DNA from 4 places in the Solibacillus sp. FSL W8-0474 genome. Region 1 is predicted to be linked to each of the others. Evidence: riboswitches for the same ligand, from Rfam matches in the RefSeq annotation. Region 1 holds a riboswitch; each other region holds the start of a gene.
What was found. A riboswitch is a leader RNA that binds a small molecule or an ion and turns the genes downstream of it on or off. The one in region 1 is predicted to bind thiamine pyrophosphate.
Positions count from the first base shown of each region.

Region 2: linked by a shared signal. The riboswitch ahead of thiM (hydroxyethylthiazole kinase) and the one ahead of thiD (bifunctional hydroxymethylpyrimidine kinase/phosphomethylpyrimidine kinase) in region 1 are both predicted to bind thiamine pyrophosphate.
Region 3: linked by a shared signal. The riboswitch ahead of tenA (thiaminase II) and the one ahead of thiD (bifunctional hydroxymethylpyrimidine kinase/phosphomethylpyrimidine kinase) in region 1 are both predicted to bind thiamine pyrophosphate.
Region 4: linked by a shared signal. The riboswitch ahead of thiT (energy-coupled thiamine transporter ThiT) and the one ahead of thiD (bifunctional hydroxymethylpyrimidine kinase/phosphomethylpyrimidine kinase) in region 1 are both predicted to bind thiamine pyrophosphate.

Region 1 covers NZ_JBBOQJ010000001.1:2,705,730-2,713,907, reverse strand. Annotated here, with positions in the region: gene NYE67_RS13675 (YpzG family protein) at 180-332, shown strand; gene NYE67_RS13670 (hypothetical protein) at 400-573, opposite strand; gene NYE67_RS13665 (hypothetical protein) at 718-921, shown strand; gene NYE67_RS13660 (cell wall hydrolase) at 996-1,436, opposite strand; gene NYE67_RS13655 (glycoside hydrolase family 18 protein) at 1,607-2,896, shown strand; TPP riboswitch at 3,065-3,163, shown strand; gene thiD (bifunctional hydroxymethylpyrimidine kinase/phosphomethylpyrimidine kinase) at 3,252-4,064, shown strand; gene NYE67_RS13645 (bifunctional 2',3'-cyclic-nucleotide 2'-phosphodiesterase/3'-nucleotidase) at 4,243-6,606, shown strand; gene NYE67_RS13640 (CAP domain-containing protein) at 6,870-7,742, shown strand; gene NYE67_RS13635 (glycine betaine ABC transporter substrate-binding protein) at 7,963-8,178, shown strand, end outside.
Region 2 covers NZ_JBBOQJ010000001.1:3,537,290-3,545,467, reverse strand. Annotated here, with positions in the region: gene NYE67_RS18020 (NAD(P)/FAD-dependent oxidoreductase) at 1-819, shown strand, start outside; gene NYE67_RS18015 (3-ketoacyl-ACP reductase) at 884-1,600, opposite strand; gene NYE67_RS18010 (Ger(x)C family spore germination protein) at 1,922-3,265, opposite strand; gene NYE67_RS18005 (GerAB/ArcD/ProY family transporter) at 3,252-4,361, opposite strand; gene NYE67_RS18000 (spore germination protein) at 4,361-5,869, opposite strand; TPP riboswitch at 6,052-6,151, shown strand; gene thiM (hydroxyethylthiazole kinase) at 6,295-7,137, shown strand; gene NYE67_RS17990 (MTH1187 family thiamine-binding protein) at 7,134-7,433, shown strand; gene NYE67_RS17985 (thiamine phosphate synthase) at 7,435-8,142, shown strand.
Region 3 covers NZ_JBBOQJ010000001.1:1,823,476-1,831,653, forward strand. Annotated here, with positions in the region: gene NYE67_RS08920 (efflux RND transporter permease subunit) at 1-2,343, shown strand, start outside; gene NYE67_RS08925 (M14 family zinc carboxypeptidase) at 2,444-3,619, shown strand; TPP riboswitch at 3,687-3,785, shown strand; TPP riboswitch at 3,839-3,937, shown strand; gene tenA (thiaminase II) at 4,010-4,702, shown strand; gene NYE67_RS08935 (thiamine phosphate synthase) at 4,715-5,323, shown strand; gene thiO (glycine oxidase ThiO) at 5,307-6,413, shown strand; gene thiS (sulfur carrier protein ThiS) at 6,421-6,618, shown strand; gene NYE67_RS08950 (thiazole synthase) at 6,622-7,389, shown strand; gene NYE67_RS08955 (ThiF family adenylyltransferase) at 7,386-8,178, shown strand, end outside.
Region 4 covers NZ_JBBOQJ010000001.1:3,475,617-3,483,794, reverse strand. Annotated here, with positions in the region: gene NYE67_RS17740 (SMC family ATPase) at 1-2,702, shown strand, start outside; gene NYE67_RS17735 (hypothetical protein) at 2,758-2,889, opposite strand; gene NYE67_RS17730 (DUF4870 domain-containing protein) at 2,959-3,285, opposite strand; TPP riboswitch at 3,404-3,512, shown strand; gene thiT (energy-coupled thiamine transporter ThiT) at 3,624-4,184, shown strand; gene map (type I methionyl aminopeptidase) at 4,401-5,153, shown strand; gene NYE67_RS17715 (polyphosphate kinase 2 family protein) at 5,326-6,162, shown strand; gene NYE67_RS17710 (GNAT family N-acetyltransferase) at 6,233-6,787, shown strand; gene NYE67_RS17705 (beta-class carbonic anhydrase) at 6,864-7,433, opposite strand; gene NYE67_RS17700 (hypothetical protein) at 7,595-7,798, opposite strand; gene NYE67_RS17695 (aminopeptidase) at 7,924-8,178, opposite strand, start outside.

The sequences.
Region 1 (8,178 bases):
TCCTCATCCTTTCCGTCTTCGGGACTGTTTTCACTGTTAGTATTGATCCTGACGAGTAATCCATCCGTCAAAAAAATTGCCAGTAAATGAATTCAAAAAGGACTTTGCTTTAAGAATAAATGAAGTAATTCGTACCATACTAATTTGGATTTCACTTTAAACATAGGGAGGCGGAACGAATGAGCAAAAAGGGTGCATTAGATCCGAAATCTCAAAAAATCCACCAAAACTGGACAAGAAATAAGCATCAGAAATCTCAGGTTAATGGTCAAACAGAGGTTACTCTGCAAAACCAAATATTGAGAATTAATGCGAAAGCTAAACAGTTCTAACCTTTGTTAAGAAGTAAATCAGGCCTTCACCAACAGTAGTATTCTGTTGTGAAGGTCCTTTTACTTTTTACTTATAATTTTTTGCAGCGTTACTTTTACCCTTTTCTACAAGGCGATGTAGTTCATTTAATTCATTTGCGATTTCTTCTCTCATTTTGTTTGGAGCAATTTTTTCATTCTTAGGTGTTTGAGGTAACGACCTCTTATTAGTTCCTTTGCTTGTGCTGTCGTCTCTGCCCATTTCGTATTCTCCTTTCGATTGGATTCCTTCTTAATATGGCATGAGATCAGTTTTTTATCACAAAAAGTAAGGAAGTAAACGAAGATGGAAAAAGGCATAAAACCCCCAATACTGAGCACATTAAATCAGTAGGAGGTGGAGAAAATGAGCAAAAACAACAAAAAGACATTGAATGAAAGAACACATAATCCTTTTGCTACTTATAAAGAACTGCATCATAACAAAACAAGTCATGATCGAAATCCAGAAGACAATGTAGCTGAATTTGCAGAAGAATTTGATTCCAAACTAAAAAATAAAAACAATAAAACAAATCATGACAAAAATCAGCAGTCCAACAAAAAATAGTTAATCTTGATTTTCTTTTCAAATAAAAAAGAGCCTTAATTAAAGGCTCTTTAATAATATGGAGAAAGGTAAAACTATCCCATATATACACTTTCACATGTTCCGGCTACAGGCTCGTAAAAACAATGTTGTTTAAATTGCCCTGTAAATGGTTGCCCATACCATGTAGGAGGACATTCCCCTGAAGGATTAAAATACCAGAGGGCATATTTTGCTGGATGGTCTCTCCAAAAATCTAATGTTTGCCTTGCCAAACGTTGTTCAGTAGGTCTTGCGCGCTGATAAAACATATTTCCTTTTTGAACTGCTTCAAAAGAATAGTTATTTCCCTGAACTTGAAAAATAACCTGCTCTACTGTTCTGACGTCTCTAAAGTCTAAACAATCCGCAACAACTCGATTTACAATTACATTCCCAACATATAACATCCCTTGCTTGCCTTCACCTTCAGCCTCAGCTCGCATCATTCTTGCCATCAAATCGACATCTGCATCGCGGTACTTAACTCTTGGCATTTTTTCACCTCACATTTATAGTATGAAAAAGTTTGCTACGTTGCGCATATCTTAATTAGTTTTGTATAAAAATTATTTCAAAAAGTGCTCTTATTCATTTATGACTTTTTCTCTCGCATTAATAGAGCATTAAGTTCATAAATTAGTATATAGAAAAAGGAGGACCGACAATTCAAATTCATGTTGTACAGCCAGGAGAATCGCTATGGGGAATTGCGCAAGCTTATGGAACGACGATACAGAATATTGTAGATGCCAATCAAATTCCTGAGCCTAATCGCTTAGTTGTAGGGCAAGCGCTTGTGGTTCCAGTAAATGGTCAATATTATATTGTTCAACCAGGGGATAGCTTATGGTCAATAGGACAACGTTTTAACGTGAATTATTTGACACTTGCACAAGTAAATGGTTTATCTCCTAACGCGTTATTAATGATAGGAACACGTTTATATATTCCACCCGCTGCGAAAACATCTGCTGAAATTTTTGCTTATGTTGAACCAAGAGGCGACGAAGTAAGTGAGCTACTAGTAAATCAAGTTCGTGAAACGAGTCCCTATTTAACGTATTTAGCCCTATTCAGCTATGAAGCAGGACGGGATGGTTCATTAAAGGCACCAGTAATTGAACCATTACCTAGTTTGGCGGCAGAAAATAATGCGAGTATTGCAATGGCGATAACGAATTTAGAAGATTATCAGTTCAGTAGTGAGCTAGCACGTGATATTTTTCAAAGTAAAGCAGTACAAAACTTACTTTTTGACAATATTATTGCAGAAGCAAAAAGAATTGGGAATGTTTCGGATATCCATTTTGATTTTGAGAGAATACCAGGTGACCAAAGGGAAGCCTATAATAATTTCTTGAGAAGCGCGGTAGAGCGTATGCATGCTGAAGGTTATACAGTTTCCACAGCACTGGCGCCAAAATCGAGTGCGAATCAGCCAGGTGAATGGACGGTCGGTCATGATTATAGAGCTCATGGGGAAATAGTAGATTTTGTTATGCTAATGACATATGAGTGGGGGTATTCAGCAGGACCTCCTCTGGCTGTCTCCCCGCTCCCTCAAGTTGAACAAGTAGTTCAATATGCTTTAACGGAAATTCCGGCAAATAAAATTTTACTTGGGCAAAATTTGTATGGGTATGATTGGACGTTACCTTTTGTGCAAGGGGGAGAATATGCAGAAGCATTAAGTCCACAGCGTGCAATTGAAATAGCCAAACGTTATAATGCAGCCATTCAATATGACTATACCGCACAGGCACCTTACTTTAACTATTATGATGAGCAAGGACGTTCACATATTGTATGGTTTGAAGATGCACGTTCCATTCAGGCAAAATTTAATCTAGTAAAAAGACTGAATTTACGGGGTGTCGGTTACTGGAAACTTGGTTTACCTTTCCCCCAAAACTGGCAACTTATCGGTTCAAACTTTAATGTCGTTAAGAAATAAAATAGGAATAAATAAAAACTCAGATGAAATGCTTATAGCTCATCTGAGTTTTTATAAGTGATGTGGCAATTTACAATTGTACTTCGCATTAGAAAGTATATTATGAATCTGAAAATTTACCATTTACTTGCTATGTAAATTTTATTCTGATACACTCGACGTAATTAAATGCATTTGCAGGGGGACACATTTGTGTTGAGAAGGTTAAAACCTGACCCTTAGAACCTGACCGTTAATACGGACGTAGGGAGCAAAGTACAATTATACATATGTACTTACTAAGACCCCGCGTATTTTACGTGGGGTCTTTCTTTTGCAGTGTCACTTAATAATATTTTTATTAGGAGTGGTAAAAATGATTGCATGTACTATAGCAGGATCCGATAGTGGGGGCGGGGCTGGCATCCAAGCTGATTTAAAAACCTTTCAAGAGCTTCGAGTATTCGGTACATCAGTGATTACAGCTTTAACGGCTCAAAATACAAAAGGGGTGCATGGAATCTATCCTGCTACTGCTGATTTTGTAAAGGATCAATTAAATGCAGTAATCGATGATTTTGATTTAAAAGCTGTTAAAACAGGTATGCTGTTTAATGCAGAGATCGTAGAAACAATTGTCTCGGTATTGGAATCTAAAGAAATACCACTTATTGTAGATCCAGTAATGATTGCAAAAGGCGGTGCTAGCTTACTGAAAGAGCAAGCAACAATAGCTTTAAAGGAAAAACTACTTCCGGTTGCTACGGTTTGTACACCGAATATACCCGAAGCAGAAGTATTGACCGGGCTAACGATCAAAACCGAGGAGGAAATAGAGCTTGCAGGGGAATATTTATTAAATTTAGGTATGCAATGTGTAGTGATAAAAGGTGGTCATTTAGCGGGTAAGCATGCGATTGACACGGTGTTTATTCGAGGGGAAAAGCCTTTTAAAATGAAAACAGAAAGACTGAAAACAATTCATACACATGGAACAGGATGTACATTTTCAGCAGCAATTACTGCAGAAATTGCGAAGGGGAAGCCATTAAAAACAGCGATCATTGAAGCAAAAAAGTTTGTCCAATTAGCAATTCGTTACCCACTGAATATTGGTCATGGATTTGGTCCTACAAACCATTTTGCCTACCAGGAGCACCGAGGAATTTTCGATGTGCAAGTAATTTAATTAATTTATTGAGTAAATTGTACCCGTTTCTTGAAGTGAATAGCTTGTGGCATTTTTTTAACTCTCAAAAAGTACTACTTGCCTAGATATAGTAATGTATCAATTTGCTCTTTTCTACTATTCTGGCAATTTAGTATGATGGACTTGTTGAACAATTTAGATAATAGGAGTGAAAAAAATGTGGAAAAAACTTTCTGCTTCGGCCCTTACATTAACACTTTTAACTAGTGGAATGGCTGGGGTATCAGCGGCATCTACTTCCAACAATGAAGAAATGACACGCGGAGATTTTGTGAAGGCAGTCATTGATGCATTAGGGGTAGAAGTAGGTTCTGGACAATCCGTTAAATTTAAGGACGTACCCGATTCACTGAAGCCATATATTGAAAAGGCTGTGGAACTAAAGTTAATTAAAGGTAAAACACCGACACAATTTGCACCAAATGAAAAATTGACACGCACACATGCCTTCCTTATTGCAGCTAGGGGTATACAGGATGAAAAACAATATTCCGAAAATGTATTAAATCAATTTAAAGATGCGAATAAAATTGGATCTGGGAATCGTCAAGAGATGGCAAAGGCAGTAGAGTTAGGCTTATTAACAGGCTATGAAGACGGGACGATCAAACCGAATGAGTTTGTCACGAAAATGCAAATGCAAAAGATTCTGCAGCGGTTTTTAGCGGAATATAACCCAGTTGAAGCAAATACGACCGTGGCATTGCGCATTTTAGGTACGACGGATATTCATACTAATATTATGAACTATGATTATTATAAAGATGCGCCAACGAATAGTTTAGGCTTGGCAAAAACTGCGCTGCTCATCGAAAAAGCCCGTGAGGAAAACCCGAATACGGTATTATTTGATAATGGAGATGCCATTCAAGGAACGCCTCTTGGCTCTTACATTCAATCCGTGAAAAAATTAAAAGAAGGAGAAGTCCATCCTTCTATTGCATCAATGATTGCGCTAGATTATGATGCAGCGACTTATGGCAATCATGAATTTAATTACGGTTTAGAATTTATTGATGAAGTAACAGATGATGCACCATTCCCGTATGTTAATGCGAATGTACGAAATGCTTTAACTAAGAAAATAATGTATGAACCGTATGTCATGATTGAAAAAGAAGTACTTGATTCTACAGGAAAAAGTACGATGATTAAAATTGGTGTAACAGGCATTGTCCCTCCACAAATTTTAAAATGGGATAAAGCAAATTTAGAAGGAAAAGTAACGGTAGATGATTCTGTAGAAGCGGTAAAAACAATCGTTCCAGAGATGAAGAAAGCTGGCGCGGATGTAGTAGTTGTACTGTCGCACTCAGGTATGGGTGATGATACACATGAAATCGGTGAGGAAGATGTATCCTATCTATTAACAAAAATCAGCGATGTAGATGCGGTTATAACAGGACATGCCCATGATGTATTCCCAGGAAAAGTAGATAGCACTTTACCGAATGTGGATATTGATAATGGAACAATGAACGGTGTACCTATCGTAATGGCAGGTAAATTTGGTAGCCATCTAGGAGTAATTGATTTAGAGCTTGAGAAAAAAGCTGAGTCTTGGGATGTGATTTCAGGAAAAGGTGCCGTGCGTGAAATTGCAAAAGATAATGAAAATGTAAGCAGTGCAGTTGTGGAAAGCGTAAAAGAAGCCCATGAAGGGACAATTGATTATGTGCGTCAGGCAGTAGGAACAACTACAGCAAATATACATAGTTATTTCTCACAAGTGCAGGATGACCCTTCCATTCAAATCGTAACAAATGCCCAAGCGATTTATGTAAAAGATAAAATTAAAGGAACACCATTTGAAAGTCTACCTGTATTATCAGCGGGTGCGCCATTTAAAGCAGGAACGAGAAGTGATCCAGAGTACTACACATTCGTACCAAAAGGTGAGTTGGCAATTAAGAATGTTGCAGACCTATATTTATATGACAATACATTAGCTATGTTAAAAGTGACAGGTGCTGATGTGAAAGAATGGCTTGAAATGTCTGCTGGTCAATTCCACCAAATCGATATAAATAAAGAAGATGAACAACAACTAATTAATGCTGAGTACAGATCATATAACTATGATGTCATTGATGGCGTCACTTATGAAATTGATGTAACACAACCAGCCAAATATGATGCTAGTGGAAATATAGTTAATGAAAAGGCTTCCCGCATTGTAAACTTACAATATGATGGAAAGCCGATCGATTTATCACAGGAGTTCATTGTAGCGACAAATAACTATCGTGCGAATGGAACATTCCCAGGTGTACGAAACGCGACTGCAGTTGAAGTATATCCAGATGAAAACCGTCAAGCAATTATCGACTATATTTTAGCTGAAAAAACAATTGATCCAAGTGCAGATGGTAACTGGAAATTTGCTGCGTTTCCAGAAAACGTGAAAGTGGTATTTGAATCGTCGAAAAAAGCAGTCGATGTGTTAGATGAAAATAGTAAAATTCATTATATTGGTGAAGGTACAGATGGTTTTGGTAAATATGGATTAAAAAATAACTAAAAATTTTAATAGTAGAAGTTCCTCACACAAAGAGAAACTTCTGCTTTTTTGTTTATGGGTGTATAGAATCGGAGAATTAGAATTTTGTCAACACCATATGGAATGAAAGTTTCGGAGTTAGTGGTAACTATTGGTCAACTTTTATATCACAAAACACCATTTTAATAGCATTCGTAATTCGCAATGGGTATCGTACCAAATTATAGGTGAAAAAATTTAATAAAAAGTATTTTACGATAGGGGTACGAAAGGAGGCGTACAAAATGAAAAAAAGCTTTATCACATTTTGTGCATTTGCACTTTTAGCTACTCAAGCTCCAGCAGCTAACGCAGCATCATCAACTGGAGGAGAGGTAACACCACAATATAAATCTACTCAAAATTATGAATATAAAAAGATAGCATCTAATAAATATTTTAATAATGGGAACTCGGTGTTTAACTTTATTGAGATTAAAAATGATCATTTTAAAGATGGAAAAATTTCAATTAAAATTAAAAAAGTTAAAAAGTCTGTTTCCAATAAAAATGAAAAAGGTACTGTTGAAGAGGTGCCAGTTGAACAACTAAAAGCTCCAGTGAAGGAAGCAACACCAGAACAACCAAAAGCTCCAGTGAAGGAAGCAACACCAGAACAGCCAATAACGCCAGTGAAGGAAGTAGCACCAGAACAACCAAAAGCAACTGAAACAACACAAACGTCGACTCAGTCACCTGCAAAACAACCAACAAACACTGTAGCATCTAATTCATCGGACATAGATGCAATGGAAGCGGCAGTTGTAGAATTAACAAATGCTGAGCGTGTAAAGGCCGGTTTACAACCATTTCAAACGCATGCACCATTAATGGCGGCAGCACGTGAAAAATCACAAGATATGAAAGATAAAAATTATTTCTCTCATACAAGTCCAACTTACGGTAGTCCATTTGATCGTTTGAAAGCACTAGGCATTAGCTATAAGGCAGCTGGTGAGAATATCGCCAAAGGTCAACGTACAGCACAGGAAGTTGTTACAGCTTGGATGAATTCTGAAGGTCACCGTGCAAATATTTTAAATGCAAACTTTACACATATCGGTGTTGGGTATGTGAAGGACGGTAATATTTGGACGCAACAATTCATTAAACAATAATAGTTATTTATAGAAGCATCTCCATGACTGAGCAAATCAATCATGGAGATGCTTCTTTTTTTATACAATATACTGCTTAGTCATCTAGATAACAGCGCGTTGCCAAAAAAATAAGCCTGTATAGAGTACTCGTTTGACATTAGTAACAACCTCTTGTTAGAATTGGGTTGTTGCTTTTGAAGGAGTAGACGAAATTATATTTTTGGAGTTGATATTTAAGATGAAAAAATTTAAAACCTTTGGGATGACTTTAGGGGTTTCTTCAGCACTTCTTTTGGCTGCGTGCGGAGATGATACTAATGGTAGCGGTAGTGAAAACGGAGATAACAATAACCTTAGTGAACAAGTAGACTATACGATAGTCGGAGTTGAACCTGGCGCTGGATTGACAGGTCTATCACAAAATGTATTAGATGAATACGAAAATCTGGAAGGA
Region 2 (8,178 bases), 830 kb from region 1:
ATGTTGTTTGATGATGATACAAATAGGAATACAATGACGCAAGAATCGCATGGATTTATTACTCGAGATGGTATAAAGCCTCAAGAGTTTAAAGAACTGGGTTTAAAAGAACTGGAGAAATATCCTTCTGTCTCGTTCGCTCATGCAACCGTTACTGAAATAATTAAGGATAAAGGTAATGAGAGATTTTTTGTCAAAGCATCCAATGGACAGGAGTATGTTACTGAAAAGATTATATTAGCTACTGGTATTCAAGAAGTATTTTCTATTCAAGGGATAAGGGAATTTTACGGGAAGAGCTTATTTAGTTGTCCGTATTGTGATGGCTGGGAGCAAAGAGATAAGCCATTGATTGTCATTGCAGAAAAAGAAAAGCATGCACTCCATCTGACTAAAGTTATATATAATTGGTCGGAGGATTTAGTTGTTTTAACGAATGGAATAACACTCTCTCCAGAAGGTACTGCAGATTTACAAAGACGCAATATCAAAATAATATCTGACCCAATAAAGAATTTAATAGGGGAAGATGGTTATTTACAGAAAATCGAGTTTGATACTGGGGAAACGATTTTAAGGTCAGGTGGATTTGTGGCACCAATTTATTATCGCACGAATCAATTCGCTGAAAAACTTGGGTGTGAGTTGGATGAAGACGGAAAAGTTAAAACAGATGGCGTTGGCAGAACAAGTGAGAAGAACATATATATTGCGGGAGAAACTGAAAGAAACAGACCTTCCTCGCTAATGATTTCAGCAGCAAAGGGTAATAAAGCTGCAGTTTCTGTAAATACGGACCTTACGATGGAACGTTTTTAAATGTTAAAAAATAAATGGCGCTATCCAAAATACATTGGATAGCGCCTTATTTTTGACGGTTCTATTATGGGTTAGTTGACCAAAGTCCAGCATGCTTTAATACAACACGTGGATGAAGCTTTAATTGTGCAACCATTAAGTCAGCTAAATCTTCTGCTTGCATAACTTTTTCTGGGTTGCCGTCTGTTAAGTTCAGCTCAACCGCCATGTCAGTTGCAACCGTACTTGGTGTTAAAGTTGTAACGCGAATATTTTTCTTACGTACTTCAAGCATTAATGACTCACTTAATCCGATTACTGCAGCCTTAGAAGCTGAGTATGCACTTGTAACCGGTGCCCCTTTTTGACCAGCTGTGGATGAGATATTGATGATATCGCCTGTATTGCGCTCAATCATTTCAGGTAATACTGCACGTGTTGTATAGTATACACCTTTTACGTTAACATCGATGATATTTGTCCATTCTTCAGGTGTTAAGTCCATGAAACCGCCGAATTTTGAAATACCAGCATTATTTACTAAAATATCGATGGCTCCAAGTTCGCTTCGAATTGACTCAACTGCTGTAGTTATAGAGTCTAAATCTGCCACATTTGCCGAAGCAATAGCTACCTTAACGTCATATTGTTTAAGTTCCTCTGCCACTTGCTGTAAATTTTCAAGTGAACGTCCGACAAGACCTACGTGAATTCCTTCTTTAGCAAAAGCGATTGCTGTTGCTTTTCCAATTCCACGCCCTGCTCCGGTGATTAATGCCACTTTTCCTGTAATTGTTTGCATTTTTTTTGCTCCTTTAAATAAGATTGATTTATTATAGCGAAATAAAGAAATCGATATCCTCAAACTGGATCGTGCTTTTTCACCAAAAATAAATCAAGTATTATTCTAAAACTAACTTTATTCTACTCATGGTTTTTCGTATTGTAAAGGATACGAGCATGCTAATTTTCTTCGTTCTTCCAAGGAGGATTTGTATGGTGGGAAAAATTGTTATATATTTTGGAAACTGTATATGGAATAAAGAATGACAGGAAGGTACAAAGCATAGTAGGTATATCAGTAAAATGTTCCATAAGACTATTCCACAAAAAAATTCCACCTTTAGTGTGATTTTATAATGTTGCCTGGCTTTTCGATAGTTGCGTTGACATCAACTTGTATATCACTCTTCATGAAATAATGCTGACCCTCTTCCCATTCCTCTTTAATGGATTTCCAAAGCGGATAATGCTTTTCATATAAATAAGTGTTTAATCCGATAACGTCTGTATATAACTGATTCTGTAAAATAGAGATGGTATGTTCCGTTATTTCTTTAATTTCTTTTTCTAAAGTATTTTTTAGCTTTTCGTAATTTTCTTCCTTCATAACATCAAGTTGGCCATACTGTTCAGCAACTCCGCTAGCAACGTCGATTTTAATATTGAATTTTAATGGCATTTTCTTATCTTTCAGGGATATTTTACTTTGGATGTTTAAGATTTCGAAGGTGACATCGTGATCATCAAGTTTTGTGTTAATCGTCCCTGTCTGATTTTTGGATTGAATAAAATTTACTCCTTTTGCTTCATCTCCAATTAAATTACCAACAACTTTATTCTTAATACCGCTGTATACCGAAACTCCATCATAATTAACTGTCGTTGAATTTACCTGACTAATAAAAGGAATAATAAAACTTCGATTCATTAACAAATAGGATTGAACATTTCCCACAGTTAAAGGTTGGGCAATATCTAAGGTCGACTTATTTTCCAAAACTTTGGATAAATATTTACTTGGTACTTTCTCGTTTTCAGGGAGAATTGATAAATAATCGCTTGATTGCTCCTCCGTAATGGCGATTTTAACGCTCCGTAACATTTCCTTTTCTCGAAGGAAAATATCCATCAGATCAGCAAATAAATACTCTTCTTTTGCAAGGGCTTCCGAAAAGAGGACAATATTTAAATGTGTCACGTTTGTCCTACTTCCAGCCTGTTTTATCATATCGCGGTTCATTTCAATAATGGTGTCTCCAGTTTGTGATAGGTTACGAAATGAAGTGGCGTTTGAATTGTTAGTGTTTTGTTGTGAGCTAAAGGTAGAAGGATTTAAAAGCTGTTGTGTTAATTTGAATTTATTATTTTCATTTTGTTCGTAATCCTCATCTTTTTCATAATTTAAAACTCTTTCATCGGTTTGTAATGAAGATTCATTTTGATTTTGTTTTATGCGTTCTTGCCCTGATGAAGGTTTATTATTTTGCTGCTGTGAGTTTTGCTTCTGTTGACCTTGTGAATCCCTAGCAGCCACACTTTCTTCTGAGGGAGCTGGTTTATTATTAGCTAGGTCTATCGCAATCCCTGTTACAAAACTACGATCTTCTACTTCAAGATTATCCCAGCAACCGGCTGTAAGTGGGAGACAGCAAATTAAAAATATTAGTTTTTTATAAGGGATCATGGGTTCTCCTACCTCTTATTAATAGCATAGTTCCTAGTAGAAATATGACGAATACCATATAAATTATCTCTAAATAAGCCATATATTTTGCAATGTTATTAATTTGAATAAAGTTTTTAGGTATCATGGCTAAAAAGAAAATGATGGGTGACAAAATAAAAATAACCGTTTGTTTGGCTAATTTAGGAATTAGCTGGTTAATGAGCATTACTGCAATATCAAATGCCATTAAGCAGGTTGTAAATACAATAATTGTCCAGATGATAAATAAAATCGAATCAAAGCGTTCGAAGAAAATTCCTGGAATCGATATTATTTTTGAAAGCTCGAATACAGGGTAATAAAGATTTTTGACCGTTGCATTCCCAAAGACGCCAACACAAATAATAAAAATAATGATATAAAAGGTAAATGGAAATAAAATGCCTAAAACAGTCATTTTAGCTGCTTTTTCAGGTTTTTTTATAAGAGAAATATAAAATATTACAATACCAAATCCTAGAAATGCGTTCAAACTGGATATTGTTCCAGACTGAAGTCCTTTAAAATCGGTTTGAAACACAGGAAGTAAATTTTCAAGCTTAATAGCCCACATCGGAGCAATAATTAATAAAATTAACCCGCCGACAACAAAAGGGAAAAAGAGAATGTTTAATTTGAAAATGGCCACCCTCGAGCCAGATACTGCATATATAACGACAAGGATAAACGCTAAACAGACAACTTCCAATGGGGTACGATCAAAAAAGTACTCCTGAGACAAGGTAGCCATTTCCCTCATTTGAAACGAAGAGATAATAATATATTGAAAAACAAAAATAAAGCATAGTATGACTGCCACTGGCTTTGATACTAAATAGGAGGCAAAAGAGAAAAAGGGTTCATTTGGGAAGGATACCGCTATTTTTGCTAAAATCCATCCTAAAAGAAGCGCGATCAACCCTCCAAATAAAATTGCTATCCAGCCATCCGATGATACAGTATGTTCGGTTATATACCGAGGCAAAAATAGAATTGTAATACTAATCGTATTCGAAGCAACAGCAAACATAATGTCTTTATCTTGAATCGATTCATTGTTTTTATAAAGTTTCATTACTTCACTGATCCTCCGTCTTTCTTTTTCCTATTCGATTTCAGGAATGGCTGAAATGAGCGTTTTGACAATACTGTAATCGGAGCCCTTACGACAATATTTTCAAGGGTCCATAAGTTGCCTGGAGAAAATGATTGTGTATATGGAATACCAATACTTTTTAAGTTGGCAAGATGAACATAAATCATAATAAACACTAAAATAATTCCGTATAGTCCTAAAATTGCGGCAGCAAATATAGTAGCGAGACGAACTATTCGCAAGCCAATCGCAAAGCTGTAATTGGGTATTGTGAATGCACAAATGGCTGTTAGAGAAATAACTATAACCATGATGGGAGTTACAATCCCCGCCATAACGGCAAGTTGACCAATAACTATACCGCCTACAATCCCAATTGTCTGACTGATTTTATAGGGGAGTCTTGTTCCAGCCTCCTGCAATACTTCATAAAAAAAGACGAGGATTAAAGCTTCAATTAAGGACGGAAATGGAATCCCTTCCCTAGCGGCAGTTATCGTAAATAATAGCTGAGCCGGAATTAATTCTGGATGGTATGAAATTAATGCAACATATAGGGCTGGTAAAAATATAGTCATGTAGAAAGAGAATAAGCGCAATAATCGTAGTAATGAACTTATTAACCAACGTTGGTTATAGTCTTCTATTGACTTTAATGAATCCCCGAAAGTGATAGGCATTAAGAGAGCAAAGGGTGACCCTTCAACAATAATGGCTATTTTACCTCTCAATATATTGAAAGCCACCCTATCCGGTCTTTCTGTATCTAAAATTTGTGGAAAGGGTGACAGAAGATTATCTTCAATCCACTGTTCAATAAATCCAGAATCCGGTGCGAAATCAATATCAATTGTTTTAACGCGACGCAAAACTTCCTGTAAAAGGTCTTCTCTTACAATCCCATCAATATAACAAATGGCAATTTTCTGGTTGGAATGTGTGCCAACTTCCATCATATCGACTCGAAGATTGGGGTCTTTGATTTCCTGGCGAATGAGCGAGAGGTTAATTTTAAAATTCTCTATAAACCCTACTCTGGACCCTCGAATAACGGATTCAGATTGCGGCTCCTCAAGGGCACGATATTCCATTCCGCTCGTTCCGATAAGTGCGGCTTCACTTACACCTTCCAGTAAGAAAACTGTATCGCCGGCTAAAAGCGTTTTAATTACCTGCTTCATTTCCTTTGATCTGTTGATCTCAGCAATGGCAATTATTTCTTCATAGACATGATCAAACAAATTCGAGTGAATATGTTTTCTGTTTAATTCAAGAATTTTTAATATATTTTTATTTAATAAATCCTCGTTTATAAGCCCTTTTATATAAATTAAAGCAAAAGGATGGTTCAACCGGCCAATTCTGCTTTTTCGGATAATAAGATCTGCAGAATTTCCAAGTATTTTTTTTATTACTGCAATATTTTCATCTAATTGGCCATCGAGATATTGGCGACTATTGTTTTTTTCATTTGAAGATTGGACCATTTTCTTAACTCCTGTTCAAATGATGTAATAAGTTTATTGTTTTATTTTTTCCAAATAATATGCAATTCATACTTTAATTCGATGTATTATTGAACCTTTATAACGTTGGTATAGAGGCACGTAAATGTATGAATTTGACATTCGACATACCTGTTGATAGTATGGAGGAACAAACAAAATAGCATATATTGCGGGGGGACTCTTTTGAGTTGAGAAGGTTAAAACCTGACTCTTTGAACCTGTCAGTTAAAACTGGCGTAGGGAAGCGATTCATTATATTTATAAGCAATAATTTGAATTGTGCTTTCCCATTTATTTAGGGAGAGCACTTTTTTGTTTTTTATGCTAAGTGAATTTCTACCTGTAAGACCCGTCTTGTGAATCTATTCGTTCATATGAAGAATGATTATAGAAAGGTGATGGAAATGGCTACTAAGCAGGAGATACAAAATGAAATTATCCAGGCTGTAGAAACAGTAAAAAAGGCGAATCCGATGGCAGGTTCCATTACAAACACTGTCACGATTAATTTCGTTGCAAATGCACAGCTTGCTGTTGGAGGTTCTGCCGCTATGGTGTATTTACCGGATGAAGCAGAATTTATGGCTAAAGCGGGGGGAGCAACCTATATAAATGTGGGTACGCTATTACCTATTTATCAAGAGACATTACCTCATGTAGCAAAGGTATTGCATGAAACAGGAAAACCATGGGTGTTGGACCCTGTCGCTGTAGGCATTGGTTCACTAAGGACAGAGCTACTACAGGAATTTAAGGCATTTAAACCGACCATTATTAGAGGAAATGCATCAGAAATTATAGCATTGGCAGGTTTATGGGCATTAGATGGAGGAGCAGAGGAATCAAGGGTACGAGGTGTGGATGCTACAGATTCTGTACACGAGGCTAAAAGAGCAGCGATTGCTCTTGCAAAGTGGACGGGTGGTGCGGTTGCTGTATCAGGAGAAACGGATTTAATAACAGACGGCTCTATTATAGCTATCTCTTATGGGGGCTCTCATTTTATGGAGAGAATTACGGGGGCAGGCTGCTCGTTAGGTGGAGTTGCCGCTGTGTATGCAACAGCAACTACTCCGTTTATTGCAGCCATTACTGCTAGTGCAGTATACAATGTAGCTGGAAAACGCGCTGAGTTAAAAGTAGATGGTCCAGGAAGTTTCCAAGCGCAGTTTTTGGATGAATTATATAAAGCAACAGCAGAAGAAATTGCAAACAACTCATTTGATTTGGAGGAGATTAATTTATGAATACATTAGTAGCAGTAGCAATTGCGCCTTTTGGTGTAGGGAATGAATTGGGACAGGAAATCGCCGAGGTTGTGAAAGTCATTCGAGATTCGGGGTTACCGAGTCGAACTACATCAATGTTTACAGAAATTGAGGGAGAATGGGATGAAGTGATGAAAGTAGTAAAAGAAGCGACTTTTATACTTGCAGAAAAAGGAATTCGAACAGAAGTGGTGTTAAAAGCTGATATCCGTCCGGGATATACGAATACGATCAATACAAAAATAGATAAAATAAATGATATTTTAGGAGGGTAATATGGGTAATATCAAAAAGCTTGATATTTCAGCCTATTTAGTTATAGGTCCTGAAAATACAAAAGGCCGTCCAGTCGCAACGATTATTAAAGAGGCAGTAAGTGCGGGCTTTACTTGCATCCAAATACGTTCCAAAGTTGCTTCTGCAAGAGAATTGATTCAATTAACACGTCAAGCAGCAGAGGTCATTGAAGAAGCTGGAAAATCCGATGAGGTTGCACTCCTAGTAAATGACCGTCTTGATGTTGTTTTAGCGGCTAGATCACAAGGGATTAAAGTAGATGGCATTCATGTAGGACAAACAGATATCCCAGTGAGCGTTTGTCGCGAATATTTAGGGGAAGACCTCATTATCGGTTTATCTGCTCGAGCTGATCAATTATTTGACTATATTAAAACAGAGGATGTCTCTCAACTTGATTATTTTGGCGTAGGACCGTTGCATGAGACCTCAACAAAACCTGATTGCGGAATTGGGGAAGACGGAAAAGTGATTACGAGAAGTATTGCTGATATTACGAAAGTTGCTGAGCTTAGTTCGATTCCCGTAGTCGTAGGCGGGGGTGTAAAACTCGCGGATATTCCTACCTTAGCAAAAACTGGTGTAGACGGTTTCTTTGTCGTTTCAGCTGTAACGGAGGCTGAAAATCCAAAGCAAGCAGCAACAAATTTAGTGAACGCCTGGAATAATTATAAGTCTGTTAATTAAAACTTTTAAATTGAAACCCCATTACCTCAAGAGTAG
Region 3 (8,178 bases), 880 kb from region 1:
TCTGAAACAAATCCAGTACCGTTTGTGAAGCTAGGCGATATTGCTGAGATTGAAAAGGTTGGTAAAGTTCAATCGGTTTCTCGTACAAATGGTTCAAATGCTATTGCCATTCAAGTTATTAAAGGTCAGGATGCAAATACAGTAACAGTTGTAAATGCAGTAAAAGATTTAATTGAAGAAGAGCAGGAGTTAATTTCCGGTCTTCAAATCGATATTTCTTTAGACCAAGGTAAGCCAATTGAAGACTCTGTTTTCACAATGGTTGAAAAGGCAGTATTCGGGGGATTAATTGCGATTTTAATTATCCTATTATTCCTACGTGACTTTAAATCAACAATCATTTCGATTATTTCGATTCCAGTTTCAGTATTTATGGCATTAATGCTATTGCACTGGATGGATATTACATTAAATATTATGACGTTAGGTGCCATTACCGTTGCAATCGGTCGTGTAATTGATGACTCGATTGTTGTAGTGGAAAACATATACCGTCGTATGCACTTAAAAGAAGAAAAATTACAAGGCCGTGCATTAATTCGTGAAGCAACGATTGAAATGTTTAAGCCAATTATGTCTTCAACATTAGTAACAATTGCGGTATTCGCGCCATTAGTATTTGTAGGTGGTATGGTTGGAGAATTATTCGTACCATTCGCTCTTACAATGTCATTTGCATTAATCGCTTCATTAATCGTTGCGGTTACAATTGTACCGGCACTTTCTCACACATTATTCCGTAAGAAAATTTACGGTGAAAAATCTGAAAGTCAACATAAAGAGGTTGGTAAATTAGCATTAACTTATCGTGGCTTCTTAGAAAAATGTTTAAATCACAAATGGATTACTTCTATCATTGCGATTGTAATGTTAGTAGGTTCATTAGCATTAACGCCTTTAATCGGATTCAGCTTCATGGGTTCTCAAGAAGAGAAGGTAATGTATTTAACATACACACCTAAAACAGGTGAGTTAATGGAAGATACATTAGCGAACATTGAAGAAGTTGAACAGGAATTAATGAAACGAGAAGATATCGATATTTTACAATTATCGGTGAATACTGAACCTTCAACAGATGCAGCTTCAATGCTGACTGGCGGCGGTGCTGGCGGTGGTTTAATCTACGCGATTTTCGATCCGGATATGGATGATTTCCCTGGAGCGAAAAAAGAAGTAGAAGACTATATCTTCAACGTTGGCCAATCAGGTGAATGGAAAACTCAAAACTTCGCGATGGGTATGTCATCGAATGAAGTGAGCTATACATTATACAGTGAAGACTTAGATAAGTTAAACGAAGCTGTAGCTCAAGTGGAAGAAGTATTAGTGAATATCGACGGTCTGGATGAAGTTGAATCAAATGCTTCTGAGCCTTATGTAGAAAATGTCATAAAAGTAGATCAGCAAAACGTATTACAATACGGTTTAACTACTGGACAAATTTTAATGGCTTTACAAACAAATACAGCAAAAGAAGTGTTAACAACTGTTGAAAGTGATGGCAGTGACATTAATGTTGTTGTACAGCGTGAAGCTAGATCTGCAGCTGCTGACATTGATGAATTATTGGAAACACCAATTCAAACTGCAACAGGTCAATCGATGACTATCGGAGACATTGTAGAGCTTGAAGAAGGTACGACTTTAAATTCTTTATCTCGTCAAAAAGGTGAATACTTTGCGACAGTATCTGCAACAATTACTGACAAAGATATTTCAAAAGCAACATCTGCAGCGGATGAAAAAATTGCTGATTTAGAGCTACCTAAAGGTGTTACGACTGGTGTAGGTGGTGTTGCAGCTGATATGACTGAAACATTCACTCAGTTAGGTGTAGCGATGATTGCAGCGATTGCAATTGTATACTTCATCTTAGTTGTTACATTTGGTGAAGGTTTGGCACCATTTGCGATTTTATTCTCATTACCATTTACTGTAATCGGTTCTTGGATTGGATTATTCGCGACAGGTCAAACGATTTCTGTATCAGTTATGATGGGACTACTGATGTTAATCGGTATCGTTGTCACGAACGCAATCGTACTTGTAGACCGTATTATCCGTATGGAACATGAAGGTATGAATATGCGTGAAGCAATATTGGAAGCCGGGGCAACACGTTTACGACCAATTTTAATGACCGCGATTGCAACAATTGGTGCGATGTTACCAATGGCATTCGGTGGTGCTGGTGGCGGACTAATATCTCAGGACTTAGCCGTAACAGTAATTGGTGGTTTATTATCATCAACAGTACTAACTTTAATCATCGTTCCGATTGTATATGAAGTATTATCAAGAATGCTGAAGAAAAATCGTAAAGATGTAAAAGACAATTAATATGGGCGGCCTGTAGGAATAATATTCTTACAGGCCGTTTTTTATTGTACAGTTAAGGGTATAGAAGTTAAGTTTTATACACCTAAGTGGGAGGAATTTCATGGGAAAAATATTGCTTTTTAGTTTAATATTTTTTGCAGCAGCCATTATTAATCCAATGACTACAAATGCTGCTACAGAAAAGGTTGACCTTGGAAAATATCCGGTACAAGTGATTGCAAAAAAGAATATAGAATTGAAAGATAAAAATGGGGCTGTTATAAAAAAAGTAGCAAAAGGTGAGAAGCTTTTATTAACCGGGATACATGGTAAGCAAGGTATCGTAAAAAATTCGTCTAAAACCACTTTTCTTACTTTAACCGATGTCCACTATGACCAATTAGTCGACGGTTCGAAAGTTTTAACATTTGATGAGGTAGCCTCAAAGTTAAAGCTAATATCACAAATGTATCCTTCAATTACGAATTTACAGGAAATCGGACAATCAGTTGAAGGGCGTTCTCTCTATTCCATAAAGCTCGGAACTGGTAAAAAGGAAGTTTTATTCGATGCAGCTTTCCATGGTCGGGAACATATGACGACCAATGTGCTGATGGAAATGATTGATACATATTTAAAGGCTTACTTGAATGGTACGAAGATAGAAAAATATGATGTAAAAACGATATTAAGTGAGGTAAGTATTGTGTTTGTACCAATGGTTAACCCAGATGGTGTAACACTTTCACAAGGTGGAAAAGTGAAAACACCTATGGCCAAGTTAAGAGCGATGAATGGGAGCTCCAATTTTAATCGTTGGAAAGCAAATATAAATGGTGTCGATTTAAATCGTCAATTCAATGTGAACTGGCAATTAATAAAAATGACAAAGCCTTCGTTTAAAGAATATAAAGGTAAGGCGCCGAATACAGAGCCTGAAGCACTTGCAATGAAAAGACTGATTGATCGCGGCAATCATTTAGCCTATGTATCCTATCATTCTTCCGGTCAAATTATATATTGGAGTCGAGCGAAGACCGAATTTGCTCGTACTAAAAAGCTAGTAAAGGGAGTTTCCTCAATTACAGGCTATAAAATGATGCCCGTAACAACAAAAAACGAACCAATCGCAGCTTCTGAGGACTACTTCACAAAAGTTAAAGACCGACCTGCGATGACGGTTGAAATTGCACCATATGCCGGTGAAGCCTCGGTGCCACTAAAACGCTGGAACAATGTTTGGAAGCAAAATAAAACTGTCGGACTTTACGTAGCGAATGAAGCGAGAAAATGGTAGGCAGTAGGAAAAAATTTAAATTACCGTTGCATTTATTCAGAATTATCAGTAGACTAGTAGTAATTAAATGAATTTGCAGGGGGACACGTAAGTGTTGAGAAGGTAAAACCTGACCCTTAGAACCTGTTCCGTTAACACGGGCGTAGGGAGCAAAATGTACAAGCTAATAATCGTACGTGGCGCTCTCCATCTTTTTGGAGAGCTTTTCTTTTGCAAATTTTTTAATTGCGGGGGGACACAATTGTGTTGAGAAGGTTAAAACCTGACCCTTAGAACCTGACAGTTAATACTGGCGTAGGGAGCAATAAGTGCGTACATATGCACTTTTTTAGGCATCTCTACTTTTTGTAGAGGTGCCTTTTTTGCTTACGCCTCCAAGGAGGAAATAGGATGGATTTTTGTAAAGAAGTAAGAAAGCAAACGGAATATTATTGGGAGGCCAGTTTGAAGCATCCATTTGTACAAGGTATTGCTGATGGAACATTGGAGCTGGAAAAGTTTAAATTTTATATGCTGCAGGACGCCTATTATTTAAAGCATTATATGAAACTACTTGCAATGCTGGCGGCAAAAGTTAATGAAGATGAAGATGTAGCTTATTTCCTGGAAACCGCGAACTTTATACGGGAAGCAGAGTTAGAACTACACCGTTCGACTTTCAAAGAGTTGCACGTTACACCTGAAGAAATCAGAAATTTCCAACCAGCACCTGCAGCGTACAATTATGTTAGTCATATGTATCAAGCATTTTATACAGGGTCGATTGCCGACGCATACGCTGCGATACTACCTTGTCCGTGGTTATATCAGGAAATCGGGGCCGCATTAAGAAAAGCAACACCGGGTGTTAAGTTGTATCAACAGTGGATTGATTTATATGCTTCAGCTGAGATGGAAGAGACCATTGAAAAGCAAAAGGCGATGATGAATCGTTTTGCACAGATGCCAGGAAATGATGAACGTGAATTGACAGCCCATTTCAAGCGCAGTTGCTATTATGAATGGCAGTTTTGGGAAATGTCCTGGACTTGTCAGGATTGGCAACAGGAAGTGTATATGAATGAGCATGCTACGATTTTATAAGGGCATAGTTGTATGAAGTTAATGGCAGTAACAGATGATTGTCAGCCGATTTTAGCATTAGCGCAAAAAATTATTCAGATACAGCAAAGTGTGGATTATATACAAATACGTGAAAAGACAAAAACAATAAAAGAAGTGATAACTCTACTTGAATATTTGGATGCAGGAGAGGTTCCAAAAGAGAAAATAATCATAAATAGTCTTGTGGATATGGCCTTGTATAGCGATATTCCCACAGTACATTTACCCGAAATAGGGTTTTCTGTACAACAGGTGAAAGAGAAATTTCAGCATCTCAATATAGGGAAATCGGTTCATGATTATACAGGCGCAATGGAGGCAGAGCGGCAAGGGGCTGATTATGTTCTTTATGGACATTGCTTTGAAACAAACAGCAAAAAAGGAAAGGTTCCAAACGGTCTTTCACCTATCAATGAAATGAAAAAGAACTTAAAAATTCCCGTCTTCACGATTGGGGGAATTCATGTAGATCGAGTCCTGGCACTCCATGATGTAAATGCAGATGGGATTGCGGTTATGTCCGGGATTTTTTCGGCAACGCATCCGTTTGCAGCAGCGAACCAATACAGGGAGGCCATTAAAGATGCAAACAAGCTATGACGTAGTCGTAATTGGCGGAGGAATTATTGGAAGTGCAATTGCTTATTATTTAGCAAAGAATCAAGTTGAGGTGGCCGTGCTTGAGGAAAGTCGAATTGGACTAAAAGCGACAAGTGCAGCGGCGGGTATGCTTGGAGCACATTCGGAATATGAGGGCGATGGAAAGGACTTCTTCACTTTTGCGAGATACAGTCAGGCGCTCTATACGGAGTTAAAGGATGAACTATACGGTCTAAGTGGCATTGACATTGGCTGCAAAAAGGGAGGGATTTTAAAGCTGGCCTTTTCTGAACGTGACAAGAAAGCATTAAGGGCAATACTCACACTGCCCACTGTGAAATGGCTTGAGGCAAATGAAGTAAGAAATCTAGAACCCGATGTTTCCCCGTATATAATAGGGGCTGCCTATATTGAAGAGGATATTAGTGTAATGCCGTATCGTGTATGCCAGGCTTTTCTTAAAGGGGCACAAGTTTACGGTGCATCCATTTTTGAGCATACAAAGGTGTTAAAGGTTCAAAAGCAGCTGGATACTTTTCAAATAGATACAACACTAGGAATGTTCAAAGCAAAACGGGTTGTTATTGCTGCGGGTGTTTGGAGTAATCCATTTTTTCAGCAGCTAGGTGTAGAGCAGCAAATAACACCGGTCAAAGGGGAATGTATTGCTGTGGAAGGAAGAAGCACTTTTTTAAAACACACTATTTTTCATGATAAATACTATATCGTTCCTAGAAATAATGGGGAGCTAGTTATTGGAGCTACTATGGAGGAAAATGATTGGTCAGAACACGTAAGTCTAGATGGCATGGAAACATTGATTCAAAAAGCGAAGGAACTCTTTCCTGGAATTGGTCAGATGAAGATGAATGCTGCATGGTCGGGATTGCGTCCACAAACATTCGATCAAAAACCATTTATAGGCTTTCATCCACATGATGAATCGATATTATTTGCAACAGGACATTATAGAAACGGGGTTTTATTAGCACCAGCAACTGGTGAGATGATTGCGAGCTTTATATTAAATAGGACTGTGAAAAAAGAATGGGTCGAGGCTTTTCAGATCAATCGACCTAACAGGAGATGAGTAAGCGGTGTCTATTACAGTGAATGGTAGAAAGCAACTCGAGCTTTTTGAAAATGTTCAGCAATTACTGAAATATTATGGCTTAGAAAATCGAATTGTTGTCGTAGAAGTGAATCAGGAAATTGTCATGAAAGAAAGCTATGAAACGACGCGCTTATCAAAAGGTGATGTGGTAGAGATTGTTCATTTTGTTGGAGGAGGATGAAATATGTTAAAAATCGCAGATCGCACGTTTCAATCCAGACTGCTGTTAGGGACAGGGAAATATCCGTCGTTTGAGGTGCAGAAAAAAGCAGTAGAAATATCCCAGGCAGAAATTTTAACGTTTGCCGTAAGAAGAATGAATATTTTTTCAGAAGAGCAGCCTAACTTTTTGGAGCAGCTCGATTTGACGAAATATACGCTATTGCCGAATACAGCAGGGGCAAAAACTGCAGAGGAAGCAGTACGTATTGCTAAACTTGCTAGGGCATCCGGATTGTGTGACATGATTAAAGTCGAGGTCATTGGAGACTGGCATACATTGCTACCGGATCCCCTTGAAACTTTAAAGGCGTCAGAAATGCTTTTAGAAGATGGATTTATCGTTTTACCGTATACATCGGATGACGTCGTTCTAGCAAAACGACTTGAAAGATTGGGTGTTCATGCGATTATGCCAGGCGCCTCACCAATCGGCTCAGGCAAAGGGATTATTAATCCAATAAATTTAAAGTTTATTATAGAGCAATCAACTATACCGGTTATTGTAGATGCAGGGATTGGCTCGCCTAAAGATGCTGCCTATGCGATGGAGTTAGGGGCAGATGCGGTATTACTGAATACAGCTGTAGCTGGTGCAAAGGATCCTGTAAAAATGGCTGAGGCAATGAAGCTCGCGATAGATGCTGGCAGATTAGGATTTGAGGCAGGCAGAATAGAAGAAAAAGAGTATGCAACTCCAAGCAGCCCGACAGCAGGAATGGTGACGCTTTGAACAATCGTTATGCAAGACAATCCTTATTTTTAGGAGAAAATACGCAACAACGTATCCAGCAAGCAAAAGTCTTAATTATTGGGGCAGGTGCACTTGGCTCAGCGAGTTCTGAAATGCTGGCGAGAGCAGGAATTGGGCATTTGACGATTGTTGATAGAGACTATGTTGAATGGAGCAATTTGCAGCGCCAGCAGCTCTACGTCGAGACAGATGTCCATCGCAAATTACCAAAGGCTATCGCAGCTAAACAAAGACTGGAACAAATAAACAGTGAAATTATTATTGAAGGTATTGTGGAAGATGTGCACGGACTAAATATAGAAACGTTAATGCAAGGGCATATGATTGTTGTCGATGCAACGGATAATTTTGAAACAAGCTTAATCATTAATGATGCGGCAAATAAGAAAGGAATTCCGTATATATTTGGTGCCTGTGTCGGGAGCTATGGTCTTACATTTCCTATTGTCCCAGGAGAAACCCCGTGCTTACATTGTTTACTACAGCATTTACCGATGGACACGATGACCTGTGATACAGTGGGTGTCATTAGCCCAATTGTTCAAGTTACGGCTGCGTATCAAGTGACATCCGTAATGAAATGGCTTTCAGCAATCCCATTGCAACCAATTGTTCAATCAGTCGACCTGTGGAAGGAAGAGCACGCAAAGGTTCATGTATCAAAGCTTAAAAATCCGCATTGCCTTACTTGCGGTGAACAACCAATTTACCCTTTTCTCCAATTAGAGCAACAAATGAAGGTAGGGGTGCTTTGCGGGCGGGATGCGG
Region 4 (8,178 bases), 770 kb from region 1:
CGGCTGTAGAAAAGTTTCAAGTAAAGCTAATTCAAGCGAAAATAGAAGAGCTGATTGGCTTAACCCAATCTCAATTCAATCAGATTGTGATGCTCCCACAAGGAGAATTTCAGAAACTATTGACATCCGAATCGAAACATAAAGAAGAAATCTTCCGTAAAATATTCAAAACAGAACGATTTACAAAAATGGTTGAGCTTTTGCGTGAGAAAAAAAAGTCTGCCGAAAAGCTATATGATCAATCAATTATGCAGCAAGACAATACCATTCATGAAATTCTATCGCGCCTACCTAATAGAGAATCAGAGCTATTTTCAGCGGTAAATCAAGATGTGATAAATCTATATCAAGTAAAGCAAGCCTTATTATTGGAACAGCAATATTATGAAGAACATTGCAGAACATTAAAAACGGAATATGAGAAATCCAAATTACAATTACAGCAATTAAATGAAACGTATAGTGAACAAAAGCTATTAAATGAGCGTATTGAAAAATACTTATTAAGAAAAACAAAACTTGCAGAGCTCCTGCAGCAGGAACAAACTATGGAAAACGAGAAACAGCGTCTTGAGCTTGCAAAGAAAGCAACACATATTGAACCTATAGAGCGTGAACATGAGAAAGTGAAGTTTCAGCTTGAAAAAGCAGAAGTAGCATTACAACGTGCAAAAAAGGATTTTGAACAGGTAAAGTTGCAGCTTCAAAATGCATTGAAATATTATGAAGAACAAAAGCAACATGAACCTTTATTGGATGAGTATTCAAAAACTATTTCACAGTTAGAACAGCTATTACCGATTTATCAATCGATAGATGACCAGCGGAAATCCGTTTTAAAAATAGAGGAAAATCAAAATAACGCAAAACAATTGTTTGAAAAGCTTCTAAAAGAAGATAGTGCATTAAAAGAACAGCATCAGGAGCAGCGTACAATTATAAATGACCTGGAACAAAAAGTGGCTTCGTACCAGGAAACGTTTGAAGCACATGCAATGATGACTAAGAAAATTGAGCTTGCGAAAGAAACTTTAAAGCTCCAATCTAACGTAGTGGCATTAACGAAAACACTGGCTGAAAAACAACAAATTGCAAATCATTCCCAGGATAAATTAAAGAAGTTGGAACAACAGATACGCAGTAATCATGCTGCATTTCTCGCTACATCTCTTCAACATGGGGAAGCGTGTCCTGTATGCGGAAGCACAGAGCATCCAGCGATCCATAGCAGTGAAGCAATGGATGTCGACGATAATGAATTGACCGTATTACGCCGTGAAAGTGACAATGCACTGCAGAACTTTTATCAAATAAGTTCGAAATTGGAGGTAGAACAAGCGGCATTAAATGAAAAACAGATGATACTTCAACAGCTGAAAATTGACCCTTCATCTCTTGACGAATACGAGCAGCAACTATCTATATTGACGAATCAATTATCGATGCAAAAACAGCAACAAGCGCAACTAGTAAAAGAAAAGAAAAAGTTGGAACAGCTATTGGAAAACAAAGAAGTGCTTCAAGGTCGGATTGAAAAAGGGCAGCAATATGTATCGGAAATTGATCAACAATATGCACAAGAGAAGGGAAAGCTTGAGCAAAGTGAAAAGTCTTTACTGCCGCAATTTTCTACGGTTCAACAAGTTACAGAAGCATTGACAAGCCTTCAGCAAAAGTATCATCATTTGAAAAATACAATACAAAAAGCGTTGGAAGCATTGCAAAATATCCAATTAGAAGAAAAGTCTTGTGAAGTTAATTATCAACATGCAATGAATAATTTAACAGACAAACAACAGGAAAATAAAATAGCGCAAGCTTCATTTGAGTCTATACTCATACAAGAAGGCTTCCATTTAGAAGCATATAAGCAAGCACTGCTTCCATTGCATGTTCAACAGCAAATTCAGGAAACTTTAGATAACTATAAGCAAAGTTTTCATACTTTAACAGTGCAAATTGCAGAAGAACATCAAATGCTAGAAGGAAAAGAATTGGTGGACTTAAAAGCTTTTGAGCAACAAATTACGCTTCTTACAGAGCAAGTAGAAGCACAATATTCAGAAATGAAGTTAGTTCATTCTTACACATTGCAGTGTGGGGAAACTTTAGAAAAGCTTGAAAAGTCAGCTCGACAAATAGAAGATTATAAAGAAAAATTAATGCAAGTTGAACATGTTTATGATTTAATTCGTGGACAGAATGAAGCGAAAATTTCTTTTGAGCGATTCGCGCAAATAGGTTATTTAGAAAAAGTAACACATGCTGCAAACGAGAGACTTCGAGTTTTATCAAATGGTCAATACTTTTTAAAGTCAACGGGTCGCAAGGAAGGAAATGCTCAAAGCGGGTTAAGTATTGATGTATATGATAGTAATACAGGGCAAACACGCGATGTAAAAACATTGTCCGGCGGTGAGAAGTTCAATGCATCACTTTCATTAGCTTTAGGAATGGCAGATGTTATCCAAAGTGTTCAAGGCAGTGTGCATATTGATACGATGTTCATCGATGAAGGCTTCGGTACATTGGATGAAGAGGCGTTGCGCCGGGCTATAGATATATTAATCGACCTACAGCAGACAGGACGACTAATTGGGGTAATTTCACATGTTGCCGAACTTAAAGCAGCTATGCCGGCTATTTTACAAGTACAAAAGCTAAAAGAAGGCTATAGTAAAACGGAAATTATTATTAAATAAATGTTATCAAAAAAAGACATTTCACTCGAATGACAGGGTGAAATGTCTTTTTACGTTAGCGTTTTGTTGCTCGGCGTGTAGCAGTTGCGGGTTGTGGAGTAGATTTTTTATCCATCATTTTCTTTATAATTGGATAAAGTATTGGACCATACTTAATTGCTGTTTTAACAAGTTTGTTAATTTTCATAAGTGTTCACTCCTTAACGAATATCATTTCGTATAAGAAATATACCCAATTATGAAGCTTTCATAAACATTAACGTAGAACTTTAATAGCTTTCACTAAATTCCAAATCCCTACTATTGAAACCATAATAACTAAAACTACAATGGCAATAAAATGTGAACTGACAAAGAAATCTTGCATAGTCAACGTTTCATGCGTTAAAAAAAGTGAAACGAAAAAGTAAATAATATACAAAATACCAAAAGCAATCGGGATAAACTGTGTAATAAAAGCCTTTTTGGAGTGCGCCCTTACAAAATCATCTTTTGAAACTATATATATAATAAACGGCAAGATAGACGGTGCAAAATAAAAGCTTAAATAGCTTAAAGCACTCAAACCTTTTGATTGATTCATTTCATTCACTCCTTTGTTTGTATACGCATCTGTCTGGAATTTAGTTTCAAAAAAATCGGCTGTTGAAAGTTGGAAAATTATTCGATACAATAAGTTTGTTCAAACAATAATTATTTAGATGTACCACAAGGGGAGCCGAGTAAGTCGGCTGAGATTGTGCACGTAACTGCACTGACTCTTTGAACCTGTAAGTTAGCACTTGCGTAGGGATGTGGATAGAAACCGACTGTTCAAACGATAGTCAGGCTTTTGTCCTGATTATCGTTTTTTATTTTTGCAGATGAATTTCTATTCCTTCTTCACTTCTGTTACATCGGAAAAAAGAAAGGAGCATTGTTATGGACAAAAAAAGATTACTTATGATGGTGGAAATAGCGATTTTCGCTGCCGTCGGACTGGTGTTGGATCAAATATCATTTAAAATGTGGGCACAAGGTGGATCGATCAGCTTTGTAATGGTTCCTATTATTTTAATGGCAATTCGTTGGGGGCTAACAGCAGGTCTTGCAACTGGCCTACTAATTGGAATAATGCAAATGATGTTTGGAGCGTATATCGTCCACTGGCTTCAGGCAATTCTGGATTATGGTCTTGCTTTTACTGTAGTAGGTTTAGCCGCAGTTATAAGAAAGCCTTTATTGCAAGCAACACAGTCACTCCATAAAACAAAGATGGCACTCTATATTATAATAGGTACGTTATTAGGTGGAGCTTTACGATTCGTTTGCCACTTACTTGCCGGAGTTGTCTTCTTTAAGGAATTTGCAGGCGACGATAATGTATGGACATATTCAATTCTCTACAACGGTTCCTACATGCTGCCAGCAACAATTATTACAGCTATTATTGCCGTTCTGTTATTCACTTCTGCACCACGTTTATTGCAAAAAGTACAATAAATTAAATTATTATAATAGAACTAGGTTTGCAGTGCGGATTTCCACACTTCAAATCTAGTTTGTTTTTTATTATAAATGTACATTAATCTATATATCATTTTTGCACATAATTCCTGTATTTAAACACATCATTTAAAAAAACAATGAACACTTACAACCGATTTTAAGTATGTTATAGTTAAGGGTAGACATTGTTTAAGAGGAAGGAAGTTACACATGATTGTTACAACTCAAGAAGAAATCCAAGCGTTTAAAAAAATAGGACGTATTTGTGCTGAAATTCGTGAAGCGATGAAAGCTGCGACAGTACCTGGCGTGACGACAAAAGAATTGGATGAAATTGCAGGACGTATGTTTGCTGATGCTGGCGCTATTTCAGGCCCAAAAGGTGAATATGACTTCCCAGGCTATACTTGCATTTCGGTGAATCATGAAGTGGCACATGGTATTCCAGGTAATAAAGTGATTCAAGAAGGAGATATCGTCAATATCGACGTATCAGGTTCTTTAAATGGATATTTTGCAGATACAGGAATTTCCTTTGTTGTTGGAAAAGGCTATGAAGATAAGGAAAAACTTTGTGCTGTAGCAAAATCTGCATTTGAACGTGCAATGACAAAAATTAAAGCAGGTTCAAAATTAAATCAAATTGGTAAGGCAGTTGAGCGTGAAGCGCGTGATCACGGCCTAACGGTAATTATGAACTTAACAGGTCATGGTTTAGGTAAATCATTGCATGAAGAGCCTAACCACGTATTAAACTATTATGATGCTTGGGATACAACAATTATGAAAGAAGGGATGGTTTTAGCAGTAGAGCCGTTCATTTCTGCAAAGGCAGAGCATATTGTTGAATCCGGAGATGGTTGGACATTTATTACTCCGGATAAATCATTAGTTGCACAAATAGAACATTCGATTATTGTAACGAAAGATAAACCAATTATTTTAACAACATTAGAAGACTAATTAAAAAACGTGGAAGCATATAATGCGGCCACGTTTTTTACTTTTGTTCTATAGGGAGATTAGATTAACATAAAATAATCAAACGATTCAAATAAATTACAGCAACAATTACCATTTCTAAACACTTTCAAGTAAAATATATATAATGATTCGCAATAGAGGGGGCCGTTGAATGCAAAACCTAAACGATCTGGATCTGACATTAAAATTGGATAAGAAGCTCTACAAAAAGCAATTGAAAGAGTTGCAGTATGAAATGCTTAATATACAGCAATTTTTATACAACAATAAAATCGGTCTCATCTTCGTATTTGAAGGCATGGATGCAGCAGGCAAAGGGGGCGCAATAAAGCGATTAACAGAACACATTGATCCACGTGGTTTAATCGTTTCACCAATTTCCGCGCCACAGCCACACGAAAAGCGTTATCACTATATGCACCGTTTTTGGCGGAAGCTGCCTCAGCATGGCCAGATTGCCATCTTTGACCGTTCTTGGTATGGTCGTGTATTAGTGGAACGCATTGAAGGCTTTGCAAAAGAACATGAATGGAAGCGTGCTTATAACGAAATAAATGACTTTGAAAAGCAATTAACGGATGAAGATTATATTATAGTTAAGTTCTGGGTTCATATTGATGCGGATGAGCAATTGAAGCGCTTTATGGAAAGAGCGGCAGACCCATATAAATCATGGAAACTCACAGATGAAGATTGGCGAAATCGTGAAAAGTTCCATTTATATATGGAAGCGGCAGATGAAATGTTTGCTAAAACAAATACAGAAAATGCCCCTTGGTGTTTAATCCCTGGCAACGATAAATTTTATGCTCGAGTACAAGTGCTAAAAGAAGCGGTTGCTCAAATCGAAACACAAATTACTAAACGAGGTCTTCAGCTTACCAATGTTTTTGAAAAACATAAGGTACTTGCGGCAGATAGTGAAAAACCTGAATTTATAGAAATACAGCCAAAGCCAAAAAAGAAAAAATCAAAAACAGATAAGTAAGTTTGGCTGTGAAATGTAGGTGAGTTAAATGAAAAGCTTAATCAAGCTATTTCGAAAGAAGGAGGGTCCAATGGTTCAACTTATTGGGCAACAATGTTCATTGCGTACATTTACACTGTCTGATGCAAGAGCATTGACTAAGCTATTAGTGGATAATAAATTTTATTGGTCAACATACGAGCCGTTACATCGGGATGAATTTTATACAGAAGAGACACAGTACAAGAAAATAATGGAAAGCATGCATCTTTTGCAAACAAATAGAGAGTTTTCGTTTGGGATCTTCCATAATGAAACAGGTAGACTGATTGGTCATATTTCGCTCTATTCAATAAAACGATTGCCATACTCCAGCGGTTTTATCGGATATTCTATGGATGAAAAATTTATAGGAAGAGGCATTGTAACCGAAGCGGTACGTTTAGTAATGGAGTTCGCATTTTCAACTTTAAATATTCATCGTATTGAAGCATATGTCGCTCCTCAAAATGTGGGATCTATACGCGTTTTAGAGAAGTCAGGATTTACGAGAGAGGGTTTACTCCGAGAATTATTATTTATTAATGGTAAATGGGTTGACCATTATATGTACGCAATATTACAGCGAGAATATATAAATAGGTGATTTTATACAGTTGTATGATTATAAAAAAAGCTATAGCACTTACCCAAAAAAGTCCTGTGGGTAAGGCTATAGCTTATTATTTTACTTCTTCAGATCCATCAGTTACTAAATCTAATTTACCAGTTGCAGGATCAATAATAAGACCGTGTACAGGAACACCAGCAGGCATTAATGGATGTTTTCTTACTAAGTCAACGCTTTTTAAAACACTCGTTTTAATATCGCCGAAACCACGTAACCATTCTTTTAAATCTACGCGTGCATAATTAATAACATCTATCGTTTCTTGTTTTACTCCACGTTCAAGCATATGACCGATCATAACATTTGAATCAACGGCACTCATACCGCAATCATAATGACCAATAACATATACTTCATCAGCCTGTAATTCATACACGGCTACTAATATACTGCGCATAATGCCACCAAATGGGTGATTTACGATTGCGCCAGCACTTTTAACAACTTTTACATCCCCGTTGCGCAAGTTCATTGCTTTTGGTAATAATTCTACTAAACGCGTATCCATACAAGATAAAACAACAATCTTTTTATCAGGGAATTTCGTTGTTGCGTATTCTTCATATTGCTTTTCAGCAACAAACTTTTCATTAAACTCTAGAATATTTTGTAATGCAGACATTTATTCGTACCCCTTTCGTTTCTGTATTCATTTTAAAATATTATTTAGATAATTCAAATAAATGCGCACAATTATAGTTAAAAATCCAATAAATAAAGAGAACTAAAGCAGTAATTCAGCAATAAAAAACAACCGCTCAAATAGAACGGTTGTGAAAAATATTAATGATGGTGGTGACCATCTAGTGATTTTTCGTTTGGCGCGAATGCATTAGCCTTTGAATCTACTATAACAGAGTCATGAGATTGTAATCCGATTCGTAAGTACATAATAAACATTACTAAAAGAACGAGAATAACTGCTGAGAAACCTAAAACTAACGTATAATAATCAGACAAAAACGGATGACGGTGATCAAACATCATAAAAACTCCTCTCTATTTAATAATAAGAATCATTAACCAATTATAACCTAATAAATTGGAACATTGTAGGGGAATTTATGCATTTACTACAGAATAAATTGTAAATATGGCGACATCTTGAAGATTTAGAATGCCCAGTTTCCATCACGGAAAACAGCTTCTGCCTGACCATCTTCAGTAATGCCATCGATATTCATTTGCGCAGAACCAATCATAAAATCAACATGCGTAATACTGTTATTTAATCCGTGTTTTTCTAATTCTTCCTGTGACATCGTTTTCCCGCCTTCTAAACAAAATGCATAAGCACTGCCAATGGCTAAGTGGTTTGATGCATTTTCATCGAATAGTGTATTGTAAAATAAAATATTCGATTCAGA